4 regions of the Vibrio sp. 1580 genome follow, and region 1 is predicted to be linked to each of the others. Evidence: predicted binding sites of a transcription regulator. Region 1 holds the regulator's gene; each other region holds the start of a gene.
The links. Region 1 encodes PurR, which represses purine synthesis genes. Its sites were predicted from a motif close to TNANGNAAACGTTTNCNTNA; they were not measured.

Region 1 (4,249 bases):
TATCCGCTCAAACGAGCTTGAACAAGAAAAACACATGGAAGAAGCCTTCGTTAAACAAAACGACTTTATCCAGCAACAATTGATGTCTTGGTTACCTCAGTTTTCAGACAAATGTAAAAAATTCGACGAATTTGGATTTTACTCGAGTGTCGCGAAACTATTAGTTGCATTTTGTAAACTAGACAGCGCCTACCTTCTTGGTGAATAATTGCCGCCTATTTTTAGGGAGCCTGCCTATCGGGCTTCCTGTATGCCTGAAAGTGACCAATTGTAAGTAACTTGGGTATAATATTCGTTTGCCTTAACTTAGCGCAAAGACGCTTGGTTATTTAGCAGTCAAAATGTGACTTCAAATACACAAATCTCTTGCTGAAAACATTGCTAGTCAGTCCACATAGGGCTAAAATGTGAGCGCAAACGATTAAATATGATTTATATGTAAACCGCTGAAATATAGCGGTTTTTGTGTTTTCTTAACAGGTTGATGGCAATTTCTCATCAGATAGAAAAAAGATAAAATTCATCGACCGATGCTGCTACGTACCCTTTTGTCGCACTTGGATCAACCGCTGCCGAGACACTTAGCGCCAATTTTATATTGCTAGGTGTGAAACCATTAGAGCATCAGGTACATCCAATACGACATATTTCAGTAGCTCGATACAGGACACCATTTATGGCCACGATAAAAGACGTTGCTCGCTTAGCCGGCGTTTCCACTACGACAGTTTCGCACGTTATCAATAAAACGCGTTTCGTTGCAGAAGCAACGCAAGAAAAAGTAATGAAAGCCGTTGACGAGCTAAATTACGCGCCAAGTGCCGTTGCACGCAGCCTAAAATGCAACTCAACTCGTACGATTGGCATGTTAGTAACTCAATCAACTAACCTATTTTTCTCAGAAGTGATTGATGGCGTTGAGAGCTACTGTTACCGCCAAGGCTATACTCTGATTTTATGTAACACAGGCGGGATTTACGAAAAACAACGCGATTACATTCGTATGCTGGCTGAAAAGCGCGTTGATGGCATCCTAGTGATGTGTTCTGACTTAACCGAAGAACTAAAAGAGATGCTTGACCGTCATGCGGACATTCCTAAAGTGGTCATGGATTGGGGCCCAGAGAGCTCACAAGCAGACAAGATCATGGATAACTCAGAAGAAGGTGGCTACATTGCAACCAAACATCTGATTGACAATGGTCATACGGATATCGCTTGTCTAAGCGGTCATTTTGAAAAGCTTGCTTGCCAAGAGCGCATTGCAGGTTTCCGTCGCGCAATGAGCGAAGCAAACCTAGCTGTAAATGAAGACTGGATCCTTGAAGGTAACTTTGAATGTGATACGGCCGTATTAGTTGCAGATAAAATTACCGCAATGGACAAGCGCCCGACGGCGGTATTCTGTTTTAACGACACAATGGCTCTAGGCCTAATGAGCCGCTTGCAACAAAACGGGATCAAAATTCCTGAAGATATTTCAGTGATCGGCTACGACAACATCGAGCTTGCGGAATACTTCTCTCCACCGCTAACGACTATCCACCAACCTAAACGTCGTGTTGGTAAAAATGCATTCGAAATTCTACTTGAGCGTATCAAAGATAAAGAACACGAAAAACGAATTTTCGAAATGCAACCTGAGCTTGTTATTCGAAATACTGTGAAAAAAATGAACTAAATTTCACTGTATTTAACCGTGTTAAATAAGCGCTCTACAGGGGCGCTTATTTTTTTGGAAAAATTAAGCATTCTCTAATACTTCACACCACTCTAATAACAATTGACTAACGTTAACTCCCTGTTTTATATAAATGTAATATATATTAAGAACTCCTTTTCAAAGGCCAATTTGCACCTTTCCATATGCAAAATAGAGCATTCAATCTATCATTTTTATTGAACCGAAATCACACTTTTAACGCTAAACCGTGATGTTAATTCAATATAAGAAGTATGCTCATTGTGTCACGCACAGGGCAAACCATTCGAAAGAGTGGGACGCAAAGCCTCCGGCCTGAACCATATTACGATATGGAAGGTAGCGGGGTTACCGATGGCAAGTGTGTAAGCAATGACTTTACTCTGTAATGACATTGTTTTTACGCATGTTTGCTACTCTCTCGGACCTGACTTTTGGTGGCGTAATATTAATTACACCGAGATAACAAAACATGGATAAACCGATACTCAAAGACTCTATGAAGCTGTTTGAGGCACTTGGTAATATCAAGTCGCGCTCAATGTTTGGTGGCTTCGGACTATTCGCTGATGAAACAATGTTTGCACTAGTGGTAAACAATCAGCTTCATATCAGAGCAGACCAAAAAACTTCATCTGACTTCGAGAAACAAGGGCTAAAGCCTTACGTTTATAAAAAACGTGGCTTTCCAGTCGTTACAAAGTACTACGCTATTTCCAGCGATTTATGGGAATCAAGCGAACGCTTAATCGAAGTAGCGAATCAATCATTGAAAAAGGCAAAGCTTGAGAAAGAACAGCAAGCAAGTACAAAGCCTAACCGTTTGAAAGATTTGCCTAACTTACGACTGGCTACCGAGCGCATGCTAAAAAAAGCCGGCATCGAATCCGTAGAGAAGCTTGAAGAGGAAGGTGCGCTTAACGCCTATAAAGCGATAAGAGATACGCACTCTGCAACCGTCAACATTGAGTTGCTATGGGCACTAGAAGGTGCTATCAACGGCACTCATTGGAGTGTGGTACCTCAAGCTCGCCGAGATGAGTTGATGAACGGCCTCCAATAAAAGTCGGCCTAAAAACTATCTTGTAAAACCGCAGTCTAATCTGCGGTTTTTTTGTGAAATTTTTTCGGTTTTCCTACTGTCTTATTACATATATCCCAAATTGGAATCAAAATTATGAATAAGAAACTGATTTTAGGTCTCATCCTACTAGCGGCTATCGTCTTTTTAGGTATTAACTTTGGCCAGTATTTAACCTTAGAGAATGCAAAAGCCCAACAAGAAGCACTAACTACATACATCGATCAGAATTTTGTATTCTCGGCTGCGATTTACTTTTTTACCTACATTGCAATTACCGCTTTTTCTATCCCAGGAGCGGCAGTAGTCACCTTACTTGGTGCAGCCTTATTTGGTTTTTGGACAAGCTTGCTACTGGTTTCTTTCGCTAGCACTATGGGGGCAACACTGGCCTTCTTGAGCAGCCGATACTTATTGCGTGACTGGGTACAAAACAAATTCGGAAATAAACTCAACGCAATTAATCAAGGTGTCGAAAAAGACGGAGCTTTTTATCTATTTTCCTTGCGTCTAATCCCTGTATTCCCTTTCTTTCTAATCAACTTACTGATGGGCTTAACGCCGATGTCTGTAGGTAGATTTTATCTCACTAGCCAAATAGGTATGCTGCCAGGCACAGCCGTATATCTGAATGCAGGTACTCAATTAGCAACAATTGAAAGCCTATCGGGCATTGTTTCACCCGCAGTATTAGCGTCTTTTGCGCTATTGGGACTATTTCCAATCATCACTAAATGGGTTATGAATAAAGTAAGGCCGACACCAAGTCAGCAAAACTCGTAATTGGTGAAGTGGGTATTTTGATGAAAATATTTATCGCTAAAAACCCAGCAGAAGCACACATTGTATGTGAGCTGCTTAAAGTGGAACAAATTTACTGTGAAGTTCGTGGAGAAGGTATTTTCGGCTTAAAAGGAGAACTGCCGTTTGGTGATGATACCGATCCTTATGTGTGGCTTTTTGACACTGCACAAAAGATGAAAGCTGAAGAAATAGTAAAAGCATATCGAAAACAATCCGATAGGCATGAGTATCAAGATTGGCAATGCCCAAAATGTCATGAAATAAACGAAGGGCAATTTGGTGCATGTTGGCAATGTGGATATCAACTAGGAGAGCTATAGCGGCTCTCCTATTCAGTGGATGCACTCAGTTTTAAGCACATACAGCTTGCTGTTTAATAAACTCGATGGAGTGTTGATTGAAGTCTTCTGGACGCTCTACATTGCATACATGACCACAATTCGGGATTTCTCGTAAAATGCTGAGCTTATGTGCTGCAACCATTTCTTTGACAGGTTTAATAAACATGTAATCCCTGTCGCCCATTAAGTAAAGAGTCGGAATGGGTAACTCTCGATCTTTAAAATATTTCATTAACGGATTTACATCAGCGGCAAGAATAAACCAACGTTTAAATTCTTTTTGGCAAAGCTTCTTGGCTTCGCGAATAAAAAGGTGGCGAG
Region 2 (4,249 bases), on a different contig from region 1:
TCTCGCTCTGCCATTCGAACCATTTCATCGAATGGAGGAAGCGTTTGGGGTGGGATATGACGTAGAGTAGACATCGATGCTCTCCAAATCCTTATGGAAATTGCCTTTAGTTACTAAAAGCCTATACCACTAGAAAGAGGAGAGAGGATGAATTCTTTAGCCGTCTCACTTATAAGAGAAGCTTTCAAGCTTTAGATTGAATAAGTGCGGCATGTCGATGTTTGGTTGTGGTGGTTACTGCAGTTGTTGGATGCGGTAAACGCAGCGTCTTTGGCCGCTAATGATGTGTTCGGTACGCTCTACTTTGGTGTCACGTCCAAGTAAAGACTGAAAGACACTCAATTCTGATTGGCACAAGCTTGGGCAGCGAGTTGCGGCTTTACAAATCGGACAGTGATTTTCGATTAAAATAAATCCGTTCTCATCTTTCTCGAGTTCAGCCATATAGCCTTCTTGCTCTCTTAATGTGACGAGTGTTTCTAGTTTGCTTTGCAGAGAGTCGCATTGCTCAAGGTGCTGACGATAACTTTGTAACGTGAGTTTTTCCCTCTCTGATGTGACTTTTTCCAGTCCATCTTTGCCAAAGATATGTTCGACAGCTTCTATAAACTGAATGGTCAACTCACCGTGACGGTCAGCAAATTGCTCATGACCTTTTTGAGTGAGAGACCAATGACGAGCAGGGCGACCAACTTTTACTTTTACGTCATGGATAGAAAGAATGCCATCATCTTCTAAACTTTGCAGGTGCTGACGAGCCCCCATGGTTGTCATACCTAGCTCAGAAGAGAGTTGTTTTGCAGTGACGGAGCCATCACGCTTAACGATTTGCAATATCCTATCTACGGTCTTCATATACCCACCATTTATACGTCAGTACATATTATGCGCGATAGGGTTAGTAAAGAAAAGTGTTGACTTAATTTGAGTGTGGATTTGTAGGGGCGATGTTCATATGAGCCAATATATGTCGTCATTCTGAACAGCGAGGAACGAGGTGATTCAGAATCTATCGTCCGATTGTGCAGCGGTTAAGGCGAGCAGGAAGAATAGGAGCTTGTTACCACTAGATTCTTAGTCTCGCTGGAACTGGCTAGAATGACGAGTTTTTTCGATTTAGAGCTTGCTATGGTAGCCGTCATTCTGAACAGCGAGGAACGAGGTGATTCAGAATCTATCGTCCGGTTGAGTAGTGGTTGAGGTGTTCAGGAAAGAATAGGAGCTTGTTACAACTAGATTCTTAGTCTCGCTGGAACTCGCTAGAATGACGAGTTCTTTCGATTTAGAGCTTATTAAAGTCACCGTCATTCTGAACAACGAGGAACGAGTGTGATTCAGAATCTATTGCCCGTTGTGCGGAAAGAAAGGCTCAAGCTCAGACTGAGCGAGAGCCTCGAGAAATGCTTAAAGAATAATATCGCGTACTTCTAGATCTTTACGATCTAGGTAGTGAGTCGACTTAATGCGGCGAATAGTTCGGCATCGACCGCGCACGAGCAGCGTTTCTGTGGTTGCAATATTGCCTTGACGAGAGATACCTTCCAGCAAGTCACCTTTAGTGATGCCTGTAGCTGAAAATACCACATTGTCGCTACGAGCCATGTCTTCCATTTTGAGGACAACATTCGCTTTTACGCCCATTTCATCGCAGCGTTTTAGTTCATCTGCACCGTAAATGCGGTTTTCTTCAGTATCGCCTTTTACTTCGTGACGAGGAAGCAGGCGACCGTGCATATCACCGTCTAGCGCTCGAATTACCGCTGCTGATACTACCCCTTCTGGCGCGCCACCAATACAGTACATCATGTCCACTTCACTGTCTGGCATACAAGTCAGAATAGAGGCAGCCACGTCACCATCAGGCACCGCAAAGACACGTACGCCCATTGCTTGCATTTCTGCAATAACGTTATCGTGGCGAGGTTTCGCAAGGGTAATAACGACTAGGGTATCAAGTGGCTTGTTCAGGGCTTTTGCTACGTTCTCTAGGTTTTCTTTTAACGGCTTTTCTAAGTCAATTACGCCTTTTGCACCAGGGCCAACAACCAGTTTTTCCATGTACATATCTGGCGCTTTAAGAAAGCTGCCTTTCTCACCTGCGGCAAGTACGGCTAGTGCGTTCGATTGTCCCATTGCCGTCATACGCGTTCCTTCAATCGGGTCGACTGCAATATCTACTTCATCACCACCAATACCCACTTGCTCACCAATGTACAGCATTGGCGCATCATCGATTTCACCTTCACCAATGACAATTTCACCACTGATATCTGTTTTGTTCAGTAGCGTGCGCATAACTTCAACAGCTGCGCCATCGGCTGCGTTTTTATCGCCACGGCCAAGCCATTTGTAACCAGCCAGAGCTGCACCTTCAGTCACACGGGAAAATGCCATTGCTAAATCGCGTTTCATGATGTCTCCAAGTAAGCAAGAGGGAAGAAGAATTTGCGCGGCGATTCTATCACAAGGTCGAGTAAACGTTTGCCTTTTTGCGAGGCTTTTACTTTATCTAACTTGAATTTGATCAATACTTAGGGCGATTTTCAGAGTAGCGAGACGCAAAATCCTTGCTCAAAAATGCTTCGGCGACAAGAAAAGTCAGCGTTTAGTGAGATTGCGCTGATTTTTTGACCGAATGATGCAAAATATCGAATATAGTGAGTGTTTCTCATCGCGACGCTGAGTAGAATGAACCTTATATAGGTTAGGTGTGCATCAATCTCGCACATCGTCCCAACGGAATAACATAGGTAGGCCAAGATGTCTTTTGAAGTACTAGAACAACTAGAATCTAAAATTCAAACTGCAGTTGACACAATCACTCTTCTTCAGATGGAAGTCGAAGAGCTGAAAGAAGATAAAGCTAAACTTGCGGAAGAAGCTAACGAGCTTCGCTCTCAACGTGAAGAGCTAGAGCAAAAAGCACAACAAGCACAGCAAGAGCACGCACAATGGCAAGAGCGCATTCGTGCACTACTTGGCAAAATGGACGAAGTGGAATAATTCGGCTTCTTCATTCCAAATTAAAAACACCCGCGTTAAGCGGGTGTTTGTGTTTTAGGGAAGTAGATAATGTTGAGACAAGGCTAGGCGCTAAGAGCTAGGAGAAGGCCCTATAACTTAGGCGTCTAAGACTCGCTATGCTTCTTCATCCAACTCTAAATCAATATTCAATGGTTCAGGCGACAGGATAATTCCGGTGCTATCGGCATAAATATAATCTTCAGGTAAGAAGCTGACGCCGCCAAAGTTGACTGGTACATCCAATTCGCCAATACCCTGACTGGTCGCTCCAACAGGAATAGAAGCGAGGGCTTGAATGCCTAAGTTCATATCTTCAAGTTCATCTACTTCACGAACACAGCCGTAAACGACAATGCCTTCCCACTCGTTTTCTTCCGCAATGGTTGCGATTTCTGCGTCGATAAGGGCTTTACGTAGGGAACCGCCACCGTCAATTAACAAAACGCGACCAAGTCCATCTTGCTCTAATGTCTCGCGGATCAACGAATTATCTTCAAAACACTTGATGGTGGTGATTTGCCCGGCAAATGAAGCGCGACCGCCAAAGTTACTGAACATTGGTTCAACCACATCTACCTGATCGAGGTAGATATCACAGAGTGCTGAGGTATTGTATTCCATAGCGTACCTTTCTAAACAGAAATTGGTTGTCTTTGAGTATATCTAGGCATTAAGTCAATGCAATGACAATCCTTTTTTAACTTACTAGAGTTTGAGCTACCACAATTGTTGCAAACAAAACGTTGGTGACTAGAGAGCATTTCACGATGACTGGCATCATTGGTGCTATTTGAGCGGGCTTTTGTGTATGCCAAACTGCTTTACCATGATCGGCCACGAAATAAATACTAAGTAAAAATGGCAAGCTAATCCAAACGGGTTTGTCTTGAATTAACAAGTAAGCTGCAAAGGCAAGGATAGCTCCGCCAAGTAAAATAAAGTGGTACTGTTTGGCTTTACGTTGACCTAAGCGTACCGCCACCGTGCGTTTACCACACTCTCGGTCGTTCTCTATATCACGCATATTGTTGATATTGAGTACTGCAACGGCGAGTAAACCGCAGCCTAAAGCAGGTAAGAATAGCGTGGTGTCTACGTGACCGGTATGCAAGAAGTAGGTACCGGATACGCCGAGTAGACCAAAAAACAAGAACACTGATATATCGCCAAGCCCCACGTAACCGTATGGTTTGCTACCCATGGTATAAGCAATGGCTGCGAGAAT
Region 3 (4,249 bases), on a different contig from region 1:
AACTAGTTCGAAGCCTACTTTCTCATCACCCGCCATTAGCGCGCGGTAAGGAAAAACTACGTCAACTTCGTCTGCACCGTAAGCAACCGCCGCTTTTGTTTCAGCAACTGCGATTTCAATGTCGTCGTTACCATGTGGGAAGTTCGTTACTGTTGCAATACGAACCTCTGGCGTACCTTGCTCACGAAGTGTCTTCTTAGCAATAGGAATAAAGCGAGGGTAAATACAAATTGCAGCTGTGTTGCCTACTGCTGTTTTCGCGTCATGACATAGTGAGATCACTTTTGCATCAGTGTCATCGTCATTCAACGTAGTTAGGTCCATAAGTTTAAGTGCACGTAGCGCTGCTGCTTTTAAATCGCTCATTTCTATCTCCGATCAATATTCAAAAAATTCACTACTCAGCCTTACATCACGTCTTTAACTATAATCAACAAGTCGAGACAATGTGAGTAAATGGCTAAACAGTCTATTAATGAACGGACTTGGTTCCCTGAAGACTCGGCATATACAGCGAAAATTTATCATATGCCAATTGCTATCCTTGTCACCGCACAGTACCAGTTTGGCCTATGGCACAACAATCTATGATTGCGGTGTCTTTAATATCACATCACAAAGCAAAACGCCTATTAGATCTGATATTGCAGGGCAATTCATTTGCCCATCGATTATGTAATATTCATTACGTGATTAAGAATCAAGCTTAACCACTATCCTGTGATTAATACATTATAGAGTTTCACCGCAAAACTGTAGCACCAAATAGAGCGCAAACGGTTTGTATCTCAAAATTTCCTAGCCCCTATTCCATTGACTGCGTAATACCTCGACTAAGGCAAACACCCGATGAAATTTTGGAGCCCGAAAAACGAAAAATGCCCCGCAGCAATCTCTTGCTACAGGGCATGATGTAAAACGGCGTCTATATATTAAGAACCGATTCTAATTATAGTGCTGCAAGGCTTAAGCAGAAGCCTGCAATTGTCGCTGCCATAAGGTTAGACAACGTACCTGCAAGAACTGCTTTAACACCCATGCGAGCGATGTCACTACGACGGTTTGGTGCAAGGCTACCTAGACCACCAAGTAGAATCGCGATAGAAGAAAGGTTCGCGAAACCACATAGTGCGAATGAGATGATAGCTGTTGTCTTCTCAGACATTACTTCACCAGTTGCCGCGATTACTTGAGCGTTTTCACCTAGATATGGTGTGAAGTTCAAGTAAGCAACGAATTCGTTCACTACGATTTTCTGACCGATGAATGAACCAGCTGTTACAGCTTCTGCCCATGGAACACCGATTAGGAATGCTAGTGGAGAGAACGCGTAACCTAGGATTAGCTCTAGTGTTAGTTCTGGCATGCCGAACCAACCACCGATGCCACCTAGCATACCGTTGATTAGCGCGATTAGACCAACGAATGCGATTAGCATTGCACCTACGTTAAGCGCAAGTTGTAGACCAGAAGCCGCACCGCCCGCAGCTGCGTCGATTACGTTAACTGGTTTGTCGTCACCGCCGTCCATCGCTTCTTCGATACTTTCGTGAGGCTGGTCAGTCTCTGGGTGAAGGATTTTAGCGAACAGTAGACCACCTGGTGCTGCCATGAATGATGCCGCAACTAGGTACTCTAGTGGAACACCCATAGATGCGTAACCAGCTAGTACACCACCAGCAACAGAAGCTAGACCACCACACATTACCGCGAATAGCTCTGATTGAGTCATTTTTGGAACGAATGGGCGAACAACTAGAGGTGCCTCAGTTTGACCTACGAAAATGTTAGCTGCCGCTGACATTGATTCCGCACGAGAAGTGCCTAGCGCTTTTTGTAGTGCGCCACCAAGAATCTTGATAACCCATTGCATAACGCCAATGTAGTAAAGAACTGAAATCAGTGCAGAGAAGAAGATCAGTGTAGGAAGAACACGGAATGCGAAGATGAAACCGCCGCCGCCGAATACTTCGAACATCTTGTCAGAAACAAGACCACCGAACAGGAATGATGAACCATCGTTACCGTAGTTGATAACGTTAGAAACACCTGAAGAGAAACCGTTTAGTAGATCACGGCCCCAAGGTACATACAGAACAAATGCACCTAATGCGAATTGGATAGCGAATGCGCCACCCACAGTTCTAAAGTTGATAGCTTTTCGGTTGTTAGAAAATGCCACTGCAATCGCAAGAAGCACTACCATACCGATTAGGCTCATAAACAGGCTCATAGTTTATGACTTCCTTATAAGTTATTTATTGGCGTGTTACAAAATGGAGCTATAAAGCGGGGGCAATTATACTCATGCAGAATCAATTAAAGTAATGCCAGCCTCACACTTTCCTATAAGATTCATGATTGATTCAACCAGCTTTGTGAGTTAATTCACAATAAGCAGGAAAACGTTTTCGATTTCAAACCACATCTTTAGATTTTATTCACATATCGAGAAAGCAAAATTGCTATTTTTCCACAGTTGAGAGGCAATCGATTGCTTTCGGCCGTTATGCAACTCTACGAGCTCATTAAAGACGTGAATGAGTTTGGCTGGGTGATTTGACTCCCCTTGATATCCAAGTATAGGCATATCTGGTGCGTCTGTTTCGATTACTAGGTTTTCGAGTGGTAATTTTTGAATTGCGTCGCGTGTTTTCTTGGCTCTTGGGTAGGTAATCGTTCCTCCTACACCGATAAAAAAACCTAATTTGACCCACTCCATGGCTTGCTGATAACTCCCAGAAAAAGCGTGTAGCACACCACCTCTAGGGAGATTCGCCGCTTTCACCATTTGAATGAGGCGATTGTGCGCTTTTCGGCTATGTAAAATAACTGGGAGTTCGAAGCGTCTAGCCAGCTCAAATTGAACTTCAAGTGTCTTTTCTTGCAACTGTGGGTCAACATCAATGGCAAAATCTAAACCACACTCTCCTATTGCCACGCACTGTGGCCCTTTTTGATTTAGATAGCCTTCTAGCTCTGTAAGGTGCTGCTCAACGTTATCTTCAAGAAAATACGGATGAAAGCCGAGCGCATAATACAAATTAGCATGTTGCTCTGCCAAGGTTTGAATACGAGCCCAATTTTGCGGACCGACGGAAGGAATCAAAATTCTCGCGACACCTTGCGTTTGAGCAAGCTCAAGTTGATGCGCAAAGTCATCTTGAAACACATCAAAATCAAAGTGGCAGTGCGTATCAAAGAGCTTCATCTTGACGCTTTTTATCTGTATCTGCGGGCAGAAAATCAGAAGATCGTTGGGCTTCACTCTTCTCTTCAGTTTGATGGGCAGGGTCTTTTCGATATGGGACACAACTGCGTTTCTGATCGGGAGTTAACCCCATCTCTTTACACCAGTTGTCGTAACGCTTTAGCCCACGTTTAAACCAATTCATATCTTATCCTTATATAAAAACGCCCTTGGCTAAGTTTATAGCCAAGGGCGTTTTAAAATCTAGTTTGCGTTACGGCTTACCCTAACCGCGCAAATTAGTGCTCACGTGTCGCACGGAAATCAACGTCAGGAAAACGCTCTTTCGCTAAGTTTAAGTTAACCATTGTTGGAGCGATATACGTTAGATTATCACCACCATCCAATGCTAAGTTCGCTTGATTCTTGCGTTGGAACTCATCCAGTTTCTTCGCATCATCACACTCAACCCAACGCGCAGTTGCAACGTTAATGCCTTCATAAATCGCTTCAACGTTATACTCAGATTTCAAACGAGCCACAACAACATCGAACTGAAGTACACCAACGGCACCAACGATCAGATCGTTGTTCTGTAGAGGACGGAATACCTGTACCGCACCTTCTTCTGATAGCTGAACCAAACCTTTGAGAAGCTGCTTCTGCTTTAGTGGATCTTTCAGGCGAATACGACGGAATAGTTCCGGAGCGAAGTTCGGAATACCAGAGAACTTCAATGATTCACCTTGCGTAAAGGTATCACCAATCTGAATAGTACCGTGGTTGTGTAGACCAATGATGTCACCGGCGTAAGCGTGTTCTGCACGTGCACGGTCACCAGCCATAAAGGTTACTGCATCAGAGATACTCACTTGCTTGCCAAGACGAACGTGGTTCATCTTCATACCTTGCGTGTAAGTGCCCGATACAATACGCATGAATGCGATACGGTCGCGGTGTTTTGGGTCCATGTTCGCTTGGATCTTAAATACGAAACCAGAGAACTTCTCTTCAGTCGCTTCAACTTCACGTTCAACCGCTTGACGAGTTTTCGGCGCT
Region 4 (4,249 bases), on a different contig from region 1:
AAGAGATGCAAAGCAAGTAACAGACTTTCGTCATCCTGAACGGCGGCGAAGGAGCGTGGTTCAGGATCTAATTCTCAAATATACAGATGCTGATAGTGTTAACTTCAGCGACATACTTGTTGAAAATAGAATCCTGATGTCGCTAAAGCTCCTCGGAATGATAGGTTATCAGTCAAATCATGACACTAACTAAAGCATGACTATTTTTCCCTGTACAAAAACACAGCTCCATGGTTAACATACTGCTATGTTAACCATTTTCTTGAGCCCTCTATGTCCGCCCAAATGTTATCTGGCGTCCCATTAACCTCCCTTTCTGGAGTTGGCGCGAAAGTCGCAGAAAAACTCGCCAAAGTTGGCTTACATAGCGTTCAAGATTTGCTGTTTCACCTTCCGTTACGCTACGAAGATCGTACTCGTATTTACCCTATTGCCAAACTGCATGCTGGCCTTTGGGCGGCCGTGCAAGGTAAGGTCATGGCAGTCGACACCATCTTCGGTAAGCGCAAAATGCTAACGGTAAAAATCAGCGACGGTAATGGCACTATCACGCTGCGCTTTTTCAACTTTACCGCAGCCATGAAGAACAATTTCACGCAAGGTAAGTTAGTACATGCTTACGGTGAAATTAAGCGCGGTGGCATGGGTTTGGAAATTGTTCATCCTGACTACAAGTTTTACGTCAGCGAGCAAAAGCCCGATGTAGAACAGAGCTTAACCCCTGTTTATCCCACCACCGATGGATTGCGTCAAATCACATTGCGCAACCTTACCGAACAAGCTTTAGCCCTGCTTGATAAAACCGCAGTGCAGGAATTACTTCCAGCGGGGTTGTATGACCATCAAATCACGATGTCGCAAGCACTGCACACCATTCATCGCCCACCACCAACCATTAATTTAGATGAGTTTGACGAAGGCAAACATCCTGCCCAAATCCGCTTGATCATGGAAGAATTGCTCGCACAAAACTTATCGATGCTGGCGGTGCGTAGCAAAGGTCAGAAGGATTCAGCGCTACCTCTCGGTCCTTGTAATAAACTAAAAACGCAGCTTTTAGCCCAACTGCCTTTCTCTCCTACAAACGCTCAAACCCGAGTCGTACAAGAGATTGAAGCCGATCTAGAAAAACCGCACCCAATGATGCGATTAGTGCAAGGCGATGTTGGTTCGGGGAAAACATTGGTTGCCGCCTTGGCCGCTGTTAGAGCCATTGAGCATGGCCATCAGGTGGCACTCATGGCGCCAACCGAACTATTGGCCGAGCAACACGCTATCAACTTCGCAAACTGGTTTGAGAGAATGGGCATTCAAGTCGGTTGGTTAGCGGGCAAACTCAAAGGTAAGGCAAAGGAAGCCGAGCTGGCTCGTATTGCCAGTGGTGAAGCGCAAATGGTAGTGGGTACTCACGCGCTATTCCAAGAGCACGTTGAATTTCATCACCTTGCTTTGGTCATCATTGATGAACAGCACCGCTTCGGTGTCCATCAGCGATTAGAATTGCGTGAAAAAGGTGCAAAACAAGGCGCTTATCCACATCAGCTCATCATGACAGCAACGCCGATTCCGCGAACGTTAGCCATGACTGCTTATGCTGACTTAGAAACGTCGGTGATTGACGAGTTACCGCCAGGTCGAACACCAATCCAGACTGTCGCGATTCCAGACACCAAACGCAATGATATCGTCGAACGTGTCCGAAATGCCTGCTTAAACGAAGGCAAGCAGGCATATTGGGTGTGTACCCTGATTGATGAGTCGGAAGTATTAGAAGCGCAAGCCGCGGCAGATACCGCAGAAGAGCTTCAACGTAAGCTACCGGACGTAAAAATTGGTCTAGTACACGGACGAATGAAGCCGGCAGAGAAACAAGCGGTGATGCAAGATTTCAAAGACAATAAACTGCATTTGCTGGTCGCAACGACAGTGATTGAAGTTGGTGTGGATGTGCCAAACTCTAGCTTGATGATCATAGAAAACCCTGAACGTCTTGGTTTGGCACAATTACACCAGTTAAGAGGTCGCGTGGGCCGAGGTTCCGTTGCTAGCCATTGTGTGCTGCTGTACCACTCTCCGCTGTCAAAAACCGCGCAAAAACGTCTCGGAGTACTACGTGAAAGTAACGATGGCTTCGTCATTGCGCAGAAAGACCTAGAAATTCGTGGCCCTGGAGAACTATTGGGTACAAAGCAGACAGGTCTTGCTGATTTCAAAATCGCAGACTTAGTTCGAGATCAACGCCTGATTCCCGAAGTTCAGCGTATTGCGCGTCATATTCATGACAATTACCCGACTAACGCAACAGCAATTATCGATCGCTGGTTGGGTGAGCGGGATATTTACTCCAAAGCGTAATGATTGAAAGCGAGCCAAATGGCTCGTTTTTTAATACGCCAAAAACAAAGCAAACGTTTGCTTTTTGAGTAAATCTCTCTATAATCGCGCACAAATTTTTAAGTGTGTTAGATCACACTCCACCAACCTGAGTTGACTCTGATTAACAGCAATCACAGGTAACGACGTCAACTCCACCCTGCTCTCCCATTCAGCGAGAACTAGGGAAATATTGCGACTAGCGAGACAAACAATGACAACTTCAAACCGATCTTCGGAACTGGTCTATCAACTCAACGATCGACCACCTTTGCCTCAAACCATTTTTGCCGCACTTCAGCACTTATTGGCGATGTTCGTCGCGGTTATCACTCCGTCACTGATCATCTGTCAGTCTTTGGGTGTACCTGCAGACCAAACGAACACCATCATCAGCATGTCTTTATTTGCGTCAGGCGTGTCTTCGTTTATTCAAATTCGCACCGTTGGCCCAATTGGCTCTGGTTTGCTCTCTGTTCAAGGCACCAGCTTTAACTTTTTAGGTCCTATTATTGGAGCAGGCCTATCGCTGAAAGCCGGTGGAGCAGACATCAGCACCATGATGGCTGCCATTTTTGGTACGATTTTAGTCGCATCATTTGCAGAAATTTTCCTATCTCGCGTATTGGAGCATGCCCGCCGAATCATCACTCCGCTCGTTTCAGGCATCGTCGTCACTCTTATCGGTCTCACACTGATTCAAGTCGGCTTAGTATCAATGGGCGGTGGCTACGCAGCATTAAATGAAGGAACCTTCGGCAGCTTAGACAAACTTGCTCTGGCTGGGACGGTACTTGGATTAATTGTGATTTTAAACCGCTCGAAAAACCCATACATCCGTGTGGCTTCAATCGTGATTGCGATGCTAGTGGGTTACATCATGGCGTATTTTATGGGGATGGTAGATACTTCTCAGCTAGGCGCAACTGAGATCGTAGCACTGCCCGTACCAATGCAATATGGCTTATCGTTTGACTGGTCTCTGTTCATTCCGCTGGTACTGATTTTCTTTATTACCGCACTAGAGGCCATCGGTGATATTACCGCAACATCTGAAGTGTCTGGTGAGCCAGTAAAAGGCCCAGTGTACATGGAACGCATTAAGGGCGGTGTGTTAGCAGACGGCTTAAACTCCGCAATCGCAGCCGTTTTCAACAGCTTCCCGAACTCAACGTTTAGCCAGAATAACGGCATCATCATGCTAACAGGAGTCGCGAGCCGCTACGTGGGTTACTTTATTTCTGGCATGTTAGTGATTCTTGGCTTGTTCCCAGGTGTCGCTAGCTTTGTTCAGCTGATTCCTGAGCCAGTACTTGGCGGCGCAACGATTGTCATGTTTGGTACGATTGCTGCCGCTGGTGTGCGTATTATCTCTCGTGTTGAGCTCGATCGCCGCGCAATTCTGATCATGGCCTTATCCTTCTCAATGGGACTTGGTATCGCACAAAAACCAGAGATCCTGCAATTTATGCCAGAATTTATTAAGAGTATTTTCTCAACTGGTGTTGCAGCAGGTGGCATCACAGCGATCATTTTAAATCTACTTCTGCCAGAGAAACTGGAAGACGAAGATGAACTTCCTCAGGAAGTGAAAGAGTCTTAAGATTATTGAGAATAAGAAAAGCCCAACCTAATTAGGTTGGGCTTTTTGTTTTAAAGGGTGCGGGCCATCGACTTACTTGGTAGGAAAGCTGATTTGAGCGATTAAACCGCCTTCACTGCGATTACGCATCACCACAGAGCCTGAATGTTGGCTGATTATACGCTTCACAATCGCCAACCCTAGCCCAGTGCCTTCACTACCGCGAGCGGTGTCACCACGCGTAAAGGGTTCAAATAACCTCGCGATTTGAGAATGCTCGATACCCGGTCCGTT

Region 2: glpX (class II fructose-bisphosphatase) is a predicted target of PurR. The motif match lies at 2,470-2,489, and genes of this name have one in related genera.
Region 3: R7093_RS10245 (NupC/NupG family nucleoside CNT transporter) is a predicted target of PurR. The motif match lies at 2,398-2,417, and genes of this name have one in related genera.
Region 4: R7093_RS11990 (uracil-xanthine permease family protein) is a predicted target of PurR. The motif match lies at 2,401-2,420, and genes of this name have one in related genera.

The regions. Positions count from the first base shown of each region.
Region 1 covers NZ_JAWOVT010000007.1:232,457-236,705, forward strand. The annotation lists gene torD (molecular chaperone TorD) at 1-208, shown strand, start outside; gene purR (HTH-type transcriptional repressor PurR) at 677-1,681, shown strand; cyclic di-GMP riboswitch class I at 1,969-2,058, shown strand; gene R7093_RS13635 (TfoX/Sxy family DNA transformation protein) at 2,175-2,765, shown strand; gene R7093_RS13640 (TVP38/TMEM64 family protein) at 2,880-3,566, shown strand; gene R7093_RS13645 (DUF2007 domain-containing protein) at 3,587-3,907, shown strand; gene R7093_RS13650 (alpha/beta fold hydrolase) at 3,939-4,249, opposite strand, start outside.
Region 2 covers NZ_JAWOVT010000006.1:118,921-123,169, reverse strand. The annotation lists gene R7093_RS11565 (DUF3135 domain-containing protein) at 1-74, opposite strand, end outside; gene R7093_RS11560 (helix-turn-helix transcriptional regulator) at 235-855, opposite strand; gene glpX (class II fructose-bisphosphatase) at 1,405-2,412, opposite strand; gene zapB (cell division protein ZapB) at 2,761-3,003, shown strand; gene rraA (ribonuclease E activity regulator RraA) at 3,139-3,645, opposite strand; gene R7093_RS11540 (1,4-dihydroxy-2-naphthoate polyprenyltransferase) at 3,722-4,249, opposite strand, start outside.
Region 3 covers NZ_JAWOVT010000005.1:211,373-215,621, reverse strand. The annotation lists gene deoC (deoxyribose-phosphate aldolase) at 1-366, opposite strand, end outside; gene R7093_RS10250 (hypothetical protein) at 457-591, shown strand; gene R7093_RS10245 (NupC/NupG family nucleoside CNT transporter) at 950-2,233, opposite strand; gene R7093_RS10240 (TatD family hydrolase) at 2,438-3,211, opposite strand; gene R7093_RS10235 (DUF5363 family protein) at 3,198-3,395, opposite strand; gene prfC (peptide chain release factor 3) at 3,490-4,249, opposite strand, start outside.
Region 4 covers NZ_JAWOVT010000006.1:212,337-216,585, forward strand. The annotation lists gene trmH (tRNA (guanosine(18)-2'-O)-methyltransferase TrmH) at 1-20, shown strand, start outside; gene recG (ATP-dependent DNA helicase RecG) at 274-2,355, shown strand; gene R7093_RS11990 (uracil-xanthine permease family protein) at 2,588-3,976, shown strand; gene envZ (two-component system sensor histidine kinase EnvZ) at 4,049-4,249, opposite strand, start outside.